One region of the Colwellia sp. SU-HH01217 genome, then DNA from elsewhere that is predicted to be linked to it. Evidence: predicted binding sites of a transcription regulator. Region 1 holds the regulator's gene; the other holds the start of a gene.
The links. Region 1 encodes FNR, which switches genes on or off when oxygen is low (the NO sensors DNR and NnrR bind a similar motif). Its sites were predicted from a motif close to TTGATCTAGATCAA; they were not measured.
Positions count from the first base shown of each region.

Region 2: AC27G3_RS17665 (GbsR/MarR family transcriptional regulator) is a predicted target of FNR. The motif match lies at 3,267-3,280, and genes of this name have one in related genera.

Region 1 covers NZ_BAAJLX010000003.1:156,162-161,990, forward strand. The annotation lists gene AC27G3_RS05655 (heavy metal translocating P-type ATPase) at 1-1,916, shown strand, start outside; gene ccoS (cbb3-type cytochrome oxidase assembly protein CcoS) at 1,948-2,208, shown strand; gene AC27G3_RS05665 (sulfite exporter TauE/SafE family protein) at 2,198-2,959, shown strand; gene fnr (fumarate/nitrate reduction transcriptional regulator Fnr) at 3,014-3,733, shown strand; gene uspE (universal stress protein UspE) at 3,918-4,847, shown strand; gene ttcA (tRNA 2-thiocytidine(32) synthetase TtcA) at 5,075-5,829, shown strand, end outside.
Region 2 covers NZ_BAAJLX010000023.1:14,246-20,074, reverse strand. The annotation lists gene AC27G3_RS17680 (DUF1214 domain-containing protein) at 1-78, opposite strand, end outside; gene AC27G3_RS17675 (cytochrome d ubiquinol oxidase subunit II) at 196-1,194, opposite strand; gene AC27G3_RS17670 (cytochrome ubiquinol oxidase subunit I) at 1,198-2,565, opposite strand; gene AC27G3_RS17665 (GbsR/MarR family transcriptional regulator) at 2,674-3,219, opposite strand; gene AC27G3_RS17660 (MliC family protein) at 3,482-4,348, shown strand; gene AC27G3_RS17655 (hypothetical protein) at 4,477-5,133, opposite strand; gene AC27G3_RS17650 (nSTAND1 domain-containing NTPase) at 5,337-5,829, shown strand, end outside.

The DNA of each region.
Region 1 (5,829 bases):
TGCAAGTGATGATGATAGCTGCTGGTTTATATTTCGGTGCGTTTTCAGGCATGGCTGAGCATACAATAGTTTACTTACGTTGGGCGAGCTTAGCGTTAACCTTACCTATCGTCAGCTATGGCGCATTTCCATTTTACCAAGGCGCAATTCGTTCATTAAAAGCACGCAAATTATCAATGGATGTTCCTGTTGCTATCGCTATTTCACTTGCATTTAGTGCCAGTGTTTGGGCGACAATCAGTCAACAAGGAGAAGTGTATTTTGAGTCTGTCTCTATGTTCACTTTTCTTTTGTTAATTGGCAAATTTCTAGAATTTAGAGCAAGATCACGTGCCGCAGAAGTCTCCGCCAACCTGTTAAAACTAATGCCGATGACGGCAACTAAACTTGTAAAGAATAAAGAAAGCTTTATAGCAGCTAAAAAATTAGTAATGGGCGATTTAGTTTTAATTAAAGCAGGAGAAATCGTCCCTGCAGATGGCGTAATTCAAACAGGTAAAAGCCAGTTAAATGAAGCGATGCTTTCTGGTGAACAGTTGCCAATAACCAAATCTGTTGGTGATAAAGTATTTGCTGGCACCATAAATGGAGATAGCAATTTAGTTATCCAGGTAACGCACCCTGCTGGTCATTCATTTTTAAGTCAGCTCATACGCTTAAGTGAAGCATCTCAAGCGCACAAGCCCAAATTAGCGCTGTTATCCGATAAAATAGCGCAGTATTTTGTCGCATTAATTTTAGTTTGCGCCATTGCTACTGCTATCTATTGGCAACAACATCTTCCAGAAGAAGCTTTTTGGATTACACTATCTGTTCTCGTTGTTACCTGCCCTTGTGCTTTATCTTTAGCAACGCCAACCGCTTTAACTTGCTCAACAACACGGCTAAACCGTGATGGTATTATGATCAAGTCAAGTCATGTTATGGAAACAATGCCCAAAGCAACTTGCTATGCCTTTGATAAAACAGGTACCTTAACTACAGGTGAGTTTGTTATCGCTAAAACTATATTATTAGATGGTCATAACAAAAATGATATTTTATCCTTAGCTGCAGCACTTGAAAGTCATTCAGAACACCCTTTAGCTAAAGCCTTTAAATGTTATAGGGATTTTACTTTAAACGCATCGAATATTATCGTGCATCCAGGAAAAGGTATTTCTGGTACTTTCAATAACAAAAAATATACCATTGGTAAGCCTTCATGGCTTTTATCAAATCACGACTTAGAAAAGCAGTATTTAGATGCGCAATGTGTACTGGTGTGTTCTACTTTAACAAATGAAGAATCAGGATCTTCTTCAACGCACAATAATGAGCTAGTTGCTGTTTTTTATCTTGAAGATAAATTAAGAGATGATGCAGTCACCCTATTGAATCAGTTTACAAAGGCAAAGATAAAATCTGTAATGTTATCGGGCGATAACGAAGCTGGTTGTCGTAAAATTGCCACATTATTGCCACTCGATAATGTGTATAGTGGATTAAGCGCTAACGATAAAGTTAATCATATTAAAAAGCTCCAAGGCTTATTAACCAAGTCTACTACAACAGTAGCTAACTCCAAACAGCACCATAACGTGGTAATGGTAGGCGATGGTGTAAACGACGCTCCTGTATTTGGTGCAGCTCATGTTTCTATTGCTATGGGTAATGGTACAGATATTGCTAAAAATGGCGCTGATGTTATTTTATTAAATAACCAATTAAGTTCGTTAGCTACGCTAGCCAAAGTAGCTAATAAAAATCGACGAATTATCATTCAAAATTATTGTTGGGCTTTTGGTTACAATGCCATAGTATTACCATTAGCTATGTCGGGGTATATTACACCTTATATGGCAGTAATTGGCATGTCAGCAAGCTCACTAATTGTTATCACTAATTCATTGCGTTTACTGAAAAAAAACACTTAAACAATTTAACAAACACAGAGTCATTATAAATATGAGTATTATCTACGTTTTAATTCCTGTTGCTATTTTGTTGACTGCGCTTGGAATTTATATTTTTTTCTGGGCAGTAAAAAATAATCAGTTCAATGATTTAGAAAAACAAGGAATGAGCATTTTATTTGATGACGACAAGCCTGAAAAAGCTAATAACCAGTCGCTAACAACTGATCCTCAGTCACCTTCTGAGTCAAGCTCTTCTGAAAGTTCAACGATGCAGGCATCAAAAGAGAAAACACCAGAAAATGGAAATTGATCTTTTTTCAGCGTTCGTTATTGGCCTATTAAGTGCAGGACATTGTTTAGGTATGTGTGGTGGAGTTACAAGCATGCTAACATCTGCTATTGCTCAAAACTCATCAAGCTTTCCAAATGAAATAGTCACAAACCAAAGCCAAAATCGTCGTTTACAACATAACTTGCTTAAAAGCGCATCAGCAAAAAAAAATGTTTATTCAAAATTAATATTAGTACTTTGTTATAACCTTGGCCGTATTAGCTCATACGCGTTGTTAGGCGCTATAATAGGTTATACAGGTTCGTTGGCTGCCAAAAACATTGGTGTGCCCCTTGCCGGCTTACGATTAGTTGCAGGTGTTTTTTTAGTATTTCTTGGCTTATACCTAGGACAATGGTTAATGATTTTGGGCAGAATAGAAAGTATTGGCAAAACATTATGGCAATTTATCTCACCACTGAGTAAGAAAGTAATCCCCGTAGACAGCCCAAGTAAAGCATTAGGCTTAGGCGTTATTTGGGGATGGCTACCTTGTGGGTTAGTTTATTCTACTTTAACTTGGTCATTAGCCAGTGGTAGCGCCGTATCAGGCGCTATGATAATGGCAAGTTTTGGCTTAGGTACACTCCCAGCCTTAATCACCATGTCTTATGGGCTTCTAAGTATTAAAACAATATTAAAAAATGTCATGTTTAGAAAAACGATGGCTTTGGCGATTATAGTCTATGGCTTATACTCTATAGTGGTTGCATACCAACTCATGTTCTAATAAAATCCCATATAGTTGTTCTCCTTAGGGATTAATTTAGGGATATATCAAGTTATGCATCAAAAGCACTCTCCAGATCAAAATCATATTCATTGCCAAAATTGCAGTATTAGCGAATTATGCTTACCATTTTCATTAAATGATCAAGAACTCACGTCCTTAGATAATATTATCGATCGTAAGCGCCCGATCCATAAAGGTGACAAGCTTTTCCATGACGGTCAAGAAATGAACTCTTTATTTGCTATTCGTTCAGGTACATTCAAAACATATACTGTTAATGCCGAAGGTGAAGAGCAAATTACAGGTTTTCATTTAGCCGGTGACTTACTTGGTTTTGACGCCATTGCTAGCAATGAACATCCAAGTTTCGCTCAAGCACTTGAAACAGCTATGGTATGTGAAATTCCTTATGAAAATCTTGATGAATTATCTAATACAATGCCGAAGTTAAAGAAGCAGGTATTACGTTTAATGAGCAATGAGATACGCACCGATCAAGAGATGTTAACACTACTCAACCGTAAAAATGCAGAACAGCGTGTTGCTACTTTTATTTCAGCATTAAGTGCTCGTTATCATGCTCGAGGGCTATCTTCAAAAGAATTTAGATTAACGATGACTCGTAGTGATATTGGCAATTACATTGGCTTAACTGTAGAAACTATTAGCCGCTTATTAAATCGTTTCCATAAAAATCAAATTATTCATGTTGACGGTAAATTAATTAAAATTTTAGATGCAAAAAAGTTAGACGATACCGCCAGTTTTTAACCCCTTAAGCTTTAATAAACAAACTCAGCATAATCTGTTGCTGAGTAAGCACTTCTCAAACACTCCAATTCGTACTATGCTAATCTATAAAGAAGTTAAGTCACAATAAATTGATTTTAAACAATTAAAAATCAATTTTCTTGCGGCATAATATCTTTATCGATAAAACCTTAAGAGGCATATTATGGACCATTTTCAAAATATTCTTGTTGTGATTGACCCTACAACAGACGATCAAAAGGCATTAAAAAGAGCAATTGAATTAGCCAGTAAAACGCAATCAACTTTAACCGCCTTTTTAAGTATTTTTGATTTTTCATATGAAATGACAACAATGCTTTCTAGTGAAGAGCGTGAAGCTATGCGTCAATCTGTTATTAAGGATAGAGAACAGTGGCTAGCTGATTTAGCGAAAAATATGCCACATCAAGGTATTAATATTCAATACAAGGTTATTTGGCATAACCGCCCTTTTGAAGCCATTATTGAAGAAGTTATTGCTAAAAAACATGATATGGTAATCAAAGGCACCCATCAACACGACAAACTTAAATCTGTTATTTTTACACCAACAGATTGGCATATATTACGTAAATGTCCATGCCCAGTATTATTAGTTAAAGATCATAGTTGGCCAGAAAATGGCAATATTGTCGCTGCCCTTAATATGGGAAGTGATGAAGAAGAGCACCAGTCTCTCAATAATATTATTACAACAACTGCTCGCCGAATAGCTAAAATTCTTAACGGTAATGTACATTTAGTTAATTCTTACCCAGGCACTCCTGTTAATATTGCTATTGAAATCCCCGAATTTGATGCCAGTGAATATAACGAGTCTATGCTGCAGCATCATCAACAATCCATGGATGAACATGCAAAAAAATATAATATCGCTAAAGAACACACATTTGTTCAAGAAGGTTTACCTGAAACTGTTATAGAATCTGTATCAGAGCAATTGGATGCTGAACTTGTTGTATTAGGCACTATTGGGCGTACAGGTATCTCAGCCGCATTAATCGGTAACACCGCTGAACATGTCATTGACAGATTAAAATGTGATGTTCTTGCCTTAAAACCAGAAGGTTATGTTTCACCTTTTGAAAAATAGCTAATAAAATAACGTGACAAATAAAAACAATAATCACGGTTTTTATTTGTCACTCTCTTTTTTATATAAATATCTCATTACCTTATTTCTTCAATAATGCACACAAATTAACGCAAGCACTTCGCTTTGATAAACTCTAAAGGTATAATGCGCTCGATTAAACCTTATAAACGAACATTGTCTCGTTAATCATTCAGTAATACTCAGTAAACAACGAAGTAAATAACATGACCAATCAAATAAAACCGCTTTCATCAATTGAACAAACGCAATTACAAAAATTAGAGAAAAAATTACGACGTAACGTTGGTCAAGCCATTGCTGAATATAACATGGTGGAAGATGGCGATAAAATTATGGTCTGTTTATCTGGCGGCAAAGATAGTTACGCGTTACTGGAAATTTTACTTTTATTAAAAAAATCCGCTCCGATAAACTTTGATATAGTTGCTGTTAACTTAGATCAAAAACAACCAGGGTTCCCTGAACATGTTTTGCCTGAATATCTAAGCCAAAAAGGTGTAGAATTTAAAATTGTTGAAGAAAACACTTACTCCATTGTTAAAGATAAAATTGAAGATGGCAAAACAACTTGTAGTTTATGTTCAAGATTACGTCGCGCGATCTTATATAAAGCGGCAACAGAGATTGGTGCAACAAAAGTTGCCTTAGGCCATCACCGTGATGACATGATAGAAACTTTAATGTTGAATATGTTCTACGGTGGCAAACTCAAATCAATGCCTGCGAAGCTTGTTTCGGATAATGGTGAGCACATCGTTATTCGCCCATTAGCTTTTTGTAAAGAAGCCGAACTTGTGCAATATGCTGCCTTAAAGCACTTCCCAATTATTCCTTGTAATTTATGTGGTTCGCAACCTAACTTACAAAGACAAAATATCAAGCAAATGCTAAATGAATGGCAACATCAATTCCCTGGTCGGATAGAATCTATGTTTACCGCTATTCGGAACGTAGTACC
Region 2 (5,829 bases), on a different contig from region 1:
ATCATTGGCATCAGTACAACTGATTAAGCTTGTAGCAGCAATGATAGACGTTGCAATAATCGTTTTACGCGCACTCATAATTTCTCCAAATTATTAATAATATATTAAGGTATATTTTAAATTTCCTTTATTTACAGTCTTAGTAAAGCATCTTTGATATTAAATAAACAGAGTATCAACAGTATTATTATATTATTAGTGATACCTCAACTCTCTAACCTTTCCCCAAAATACGCGATACGAAAATGCGGTGTAACTAAAAATTACCGGAACAACGATGATCGTCCCCCATAGTAAAAAGCTGAGCGACTCAGGTGCGGCGGCAGTTTCCCAAATGGTGAGCTGGTTCGGTACAATATATGGGAAAAAACTAAAAGCTAATCCAATAAAGCATAAAATAAAAATAACCACAGCGGCTACAAATGGTCGCCAACAGCCTTTGTCATTTACTTTAGGTAATTGTTTTAATTGAATGAGACTAAAAACAAACAAAGAAAAACAAGCTAAAGGTAGCAATAGCACTAATACGGTATTTGGCCAAGTAAACCATTTTTGGTAAACGTCGGGGTGAATAATGGGGTTAATCAATGACACGGCAATAATACCTAAAAAGCATACTAAGCCTGATTTTTTCGCCCACGCCACCGCTTGTACTTGTAGCTCTCCTTCGGTTTTCATGATGAGCCAACAAGCGCCAATGTAGCTATAGGCGGCAGCGACACCTAATGCACTTAAAATAGCAAAGCTATAAGCGGCCATTGTTGTTTCAAAGCCCATTACATACATGCCTAACATGTAGCCTTGACTTAATGCCGCAATTAAAGAGCCGGCTTTAAAGACTTTATTCCAGGTCGGTTTATGACTAAAAGCAGCTTTAGCACGAAAATCAAAGGCAACACCACGTAACACTAAGCTGATCAACAAAACCGCTGTGGGTAGGTATAACGCTTTAAATATATAACTATGAGCAACAGGAAAAGCAATCAGTAACAAACCAATTGCCAGTACTAACCAAGTCTCGTTAGCATCCCAAAAAGGGCCTATGGAAGCAATCATAGTGTCGGCGCTATTTTTTTGGTCAAGGGGAAGCAATATACCAACACCTAAATCAAAACCATCCAAAATAGCGTAGAGTAAAACAGAGAGCCCCATTAATGAGACGAAAATTACTGCTAATGTATTGGCTTCAAACATGATTTACTCCTTAACCTTTTTAGCGGGTGTCACAATTACCGGTTTTATTCGATCTTCTTCACTTATTTCTTCAATTTCTACCGCGCGACTTGCCATAGTAAAAAGCGTGTGTAAATAAGCGGCCATAATGACTACGTACAAGAGTAAATACATAGTAAGTGTCAAGCCAACGTTGGCGGGAGCTATATCAGTTGCCGCATCTTTTACGGTTAATACGCCGGTTACTAGCCAAGGTTGTCGACCAATTTCGGTGACATACCAACCTGCTAATGTGGCAATCCAACCTGAAAAACTCATCACGACCAGTGCTTTTAATAACCAAGGAGGTAATTGATCTTTCCGCCATAAGGTAACGCGACTAAACCAAGCAATAACAAGCATGAGTATGCCTAATCCAACCATAATTCTAAAAGCAAAAAATACGGGAGCAACAGGAGGGTGATTTCCTTCGAATTCGTTTAATCCTTGTATTTCACCATTGAAGTCGTGGGTTAAAATAAAGCTCGCCATGTTAGGAACAGCTATTTCAAAATGGTTGGTTTTTTGTTTTTCGTCAGGCAATGCAAATAATAATAAGGGTGCGCCGCTTTCGGTGTGCCAAATTCCTTCCATTGCGGCAATTTTTTGCGGCTGATGTTCTAAGGTGTTCAAGCCGTGCAAATCGCCAATTAATACTTGTACGGGAGCAAGTAGTGCCGCAACGGTTAAGGCTATTTTTAGTGTTAATTTAGGCGCTCTTTTATCATCGCCTTTTAATAAACGATAAGCACTAATACCAGCAACTAAAAAGGCTGCGGTTAATCCTGATGCGATTAACATATGCGACAATCGGTAAGGGAATGAAGGGTTAAAAATAATGGCTAACCAATCGACTGGGAAAGCAACACCATCACGCATTTCATAACCTTGTGGTGTTTGCATCCAAGAGTTTAATGCCAATATCCAAAAAGCCGACAAGCTAGTGCCAACGGCAACAATAAAGGTGGATAAAGTATGGATACGGGCTGAAACGCGATCTATACCGAAGAGCATAATGCCTAAGAACCCTGCTTCTAGAAAGAAAGCGGTTAATACTTCATACCCTAATAAGGGCCCTGCGATATTACCAACGGTTTCCATAAATTTTGGCCAGTTAGTGCCAAATTGAAACGACATGGTAATGCCTGTGACAACACCTATGGCAAATGTAAGGGCAAAAATTTTCACCCAAAAGCGATATGCACGCATCCAAACAGGATCTTGTGTTTGATCAAAGCGTACTTTAAAGAAGAATAAAAACCAGCTTAGCGCTATGGTAATTGTGGGAAACAAGATGTGAAAACTGATGTTAGCGGCAAACTGTATGCGCGAAAGCATTAATGTTTCTAACATAATTTACTCCATAAATTTTGTTAAACAATAATTCAATATTATCGGGTGAAAATATTAACCTAGCCTGTTTGAAGCAGGCTAAATGTCTTGGAAAGTACAGAAAACGTATTAACCTTTTTTGAGAAACTTATCTTTCATATCAATAACCTTGGTTACACCTGCGCCCAATTTCATTAAAGTGTTGAGCTTGTCAGGGCTTAGGCTTTGTAACTCTGATGCCCAATGAGTAATGGTTTCCAATAAATCATGAATTTCATGCATTTTATCTTGGGCATATTGCTCTTGCGCATTAGCAGGTTCATCTAATAAGTTGTCGCGTAATAACGATAATGTTGGGTCAACTTCACGTTTACGACGCTCTTCAAATACCCGTGTTGCCATTTCCCAGATTGTACCTGCAGGCGAGTAGTATTCTTTACGATCTTTAGGCTTATGTTGTACTTGAACTAAGCGCCAAGACTGTAATTCTTTGATACCCATGCTGACATTACCGCGTGATATATTAAGTGCTTCAGAAATTTGTACAGCGCTAAGTGATTCATCATGAATAATTAACAAACCATACATTTGTCCAACGGTGCGGTTAAAGCCCCAGCGACTGCCCATTTCTCCACAATGCATTACAAAGGATTCGATTTTTTCGGTCATGATCATAATTTAAGTTCTGAACTTTCAGTAATTTCTGAAAGTTTAAACTGTTGTTGATTTAGATCAAGTTTTTTTTCAATAATTTTTATACTTAATTTAGTTAATACTTATCTCGACACGGCAAAGAACTCCCTTAAGCTTGAACAAACCTATTGCCTGCTATACTGTATTTGATTAATTATGCTGCTAACGATTATTGTTAGCACTCTAGAAACATTATCAACCAACGTTTAACAAAGCGTATTGCCTAATACGAGTACCGATTAAAATGAAAGATAAAAATCCAAATGTTATAAGTCGATGGTTAGTCTTATTAGTTGTTGTTATTGCAAGTTCAGTATATGCGAGTGGTATGAATAACAAGCCTGCTGAAAATGGCGAAGCTTTATGCTCAAACGCGTGGAAACACTCTATAGAGGGTAAGGTGTTATCAGGCGATGGAGCAGATCACGGACCTGATGTTGGCTCTGATGAATGGCAATCGGTTATTGAATTTAAATTAGGCGTTAGAGGCGATGCCAGCGTGCCTAAACGCAATACTCATGCATGGTGTCAATATATAGATAAATTAGTGAATAACTCGGCTTCATTTAAAGGAAATCTTGAGTCGGGCCCTTCGTTTGCCTGTGAAAAAGCGCAAGGCAGTATTGAAATACTGATATGCGGCGATAAAGAATTGTCAGCATTAGATCAACAATTAGCGAGCACTTATGCCCAAGCACTGAACCAAGCAAAAAATGAACAACCGCCGATGTTAAAAGCTCAACAACGAGGTTGGCTCAAGGGGCGTAATGAATGCTGGAAAAGCGATAACAAGCGTCAATGCACGTTAGGCGAATATCAACACCGTATCGCGACATTACAAGCAAAATATCGTTTAGTTTCTCATAGTGAGGCTATTAAATATGTATGCAATTCAGAGCCTCGTAATGAAGTCATCGCGATGTATTTTGACACAACACCCAAAACATTAATTGCAGAACGTGGTGATAGCGTTTCTTTAATGTTTTTACAACCCAGTGCAAGTGGCAGTAAATATCAGGGCCGTAATGAAACATTGTGGGAACACCAAGGTGAAGCACAAATTACTTGGGGCTATGACACAGCTAAAATGGACTGTAAAAAAATGCCATAACAGCAATACTGACAGCGTACTTGATCACGATTACTTCAAGGTGTAACCACCTAAGTAAACGTGATCTGTTGAAACCGTTATTACTTCACTTAAATATTTTTTTAAGCTCAGGTTAAATATTGCGTTTATTATTGTAATAAAGCAATCTGCGCGTCTGCTTTTACAATGAGTTTAATGCCATACAACGACGACATTTCAACTTCATTTTCAATTGTGCCTTCCGTTTTTATTAATAAATCATTGCTGTCATCTTGCCAATTGATTGTGGCAATTTGGGTAGAGTTTACTGGTAAAATATATGAGCGATTACGTTTAATAGAGTATACCTTTGCAAGGTGACGTGAGTTTATACTGGATAAATATTGTAGCCATTGCCCATTTGGTGACCATTGGGCATTAAATTTTTTGGCATCGTCATCTCGACGTATGCTATCAATAAGCTTGCTACTGTTTTGTTTGAGCGAGAATAACCATAAGTTACGATCATTTTCAGTAAAAGTAAGGTATTGATTGTTTGCCGCCCACGTAATATTACTTAGATTTTTTGCTCTGGGTATGAGGTGCTCAGTTAATAACTCGCCTTGGCTATTAAAAATAGACAAATACTGAGTGTTATGTTTTTTAGTAAACAAGGCGCGTTTTGACAAGTCTGCATTCCAAACACTTTTTTGATTGTCATGGGTTGACTGCGCATTGATAATAACGGCTTCTACTACTGTTGGTGTAAGTAACAATCCTGACATTAGCGTTAATGGGATTATTAATGTGATAAAGATATTTTTCATCGTAATTCTCCTTAATTTTAGTGTTTATTTAGTTACAACTTCCTTCAACTGAGCTCAGTATCACGTAAACAAAGCAAAAAGTACTTACGGTTTCCTTACCATCACTTTTTTTATTTATTTTCGATATTTTAGTATGAAATTTGTACGATTATTCTATACTCCAGTCACCCAATTATATTTGGATGTTTATCAATGGATGATACGTGAAAAAGGTGAGCGAGTTTTTACCAATTCAGGAACAGGAATTTTTTACCTTAGGTAAGTGGACGGTAAAAAGCAGCTTAAACCAAATTTCTGATAAAGAAAAAAGCTATACAATCGAACCTAAAATGATGGATGTGCTTGTTTATCTTTGTCAACACTCCACACAAACTATAAGTGCTGAGCAACTACTTATTGCTTGTTGGGCTGGTACCTTTTATGGTGATGCCCCTGTGCAAAAGTGTATTGCTGGCTTAAGAAAAAAGCTCGGCTGTAACTCTCGAAAACCAAGTTATATTGAAACAATTCATCGGCGTGGTTATAAAATTATCGCTGATGTCTCATTGATAAAACCCTCAAAACAAGCTCCTGAAATTCTTAATATTGAGCAATGGACACAAGGTTCACCCTATAGAGGTTTAAATACTTTTGAGATTATTCATAGCCCAATTTACTTTGGCCGAACAAAAGCTATTGCTGAGGTTATTCAAAGCC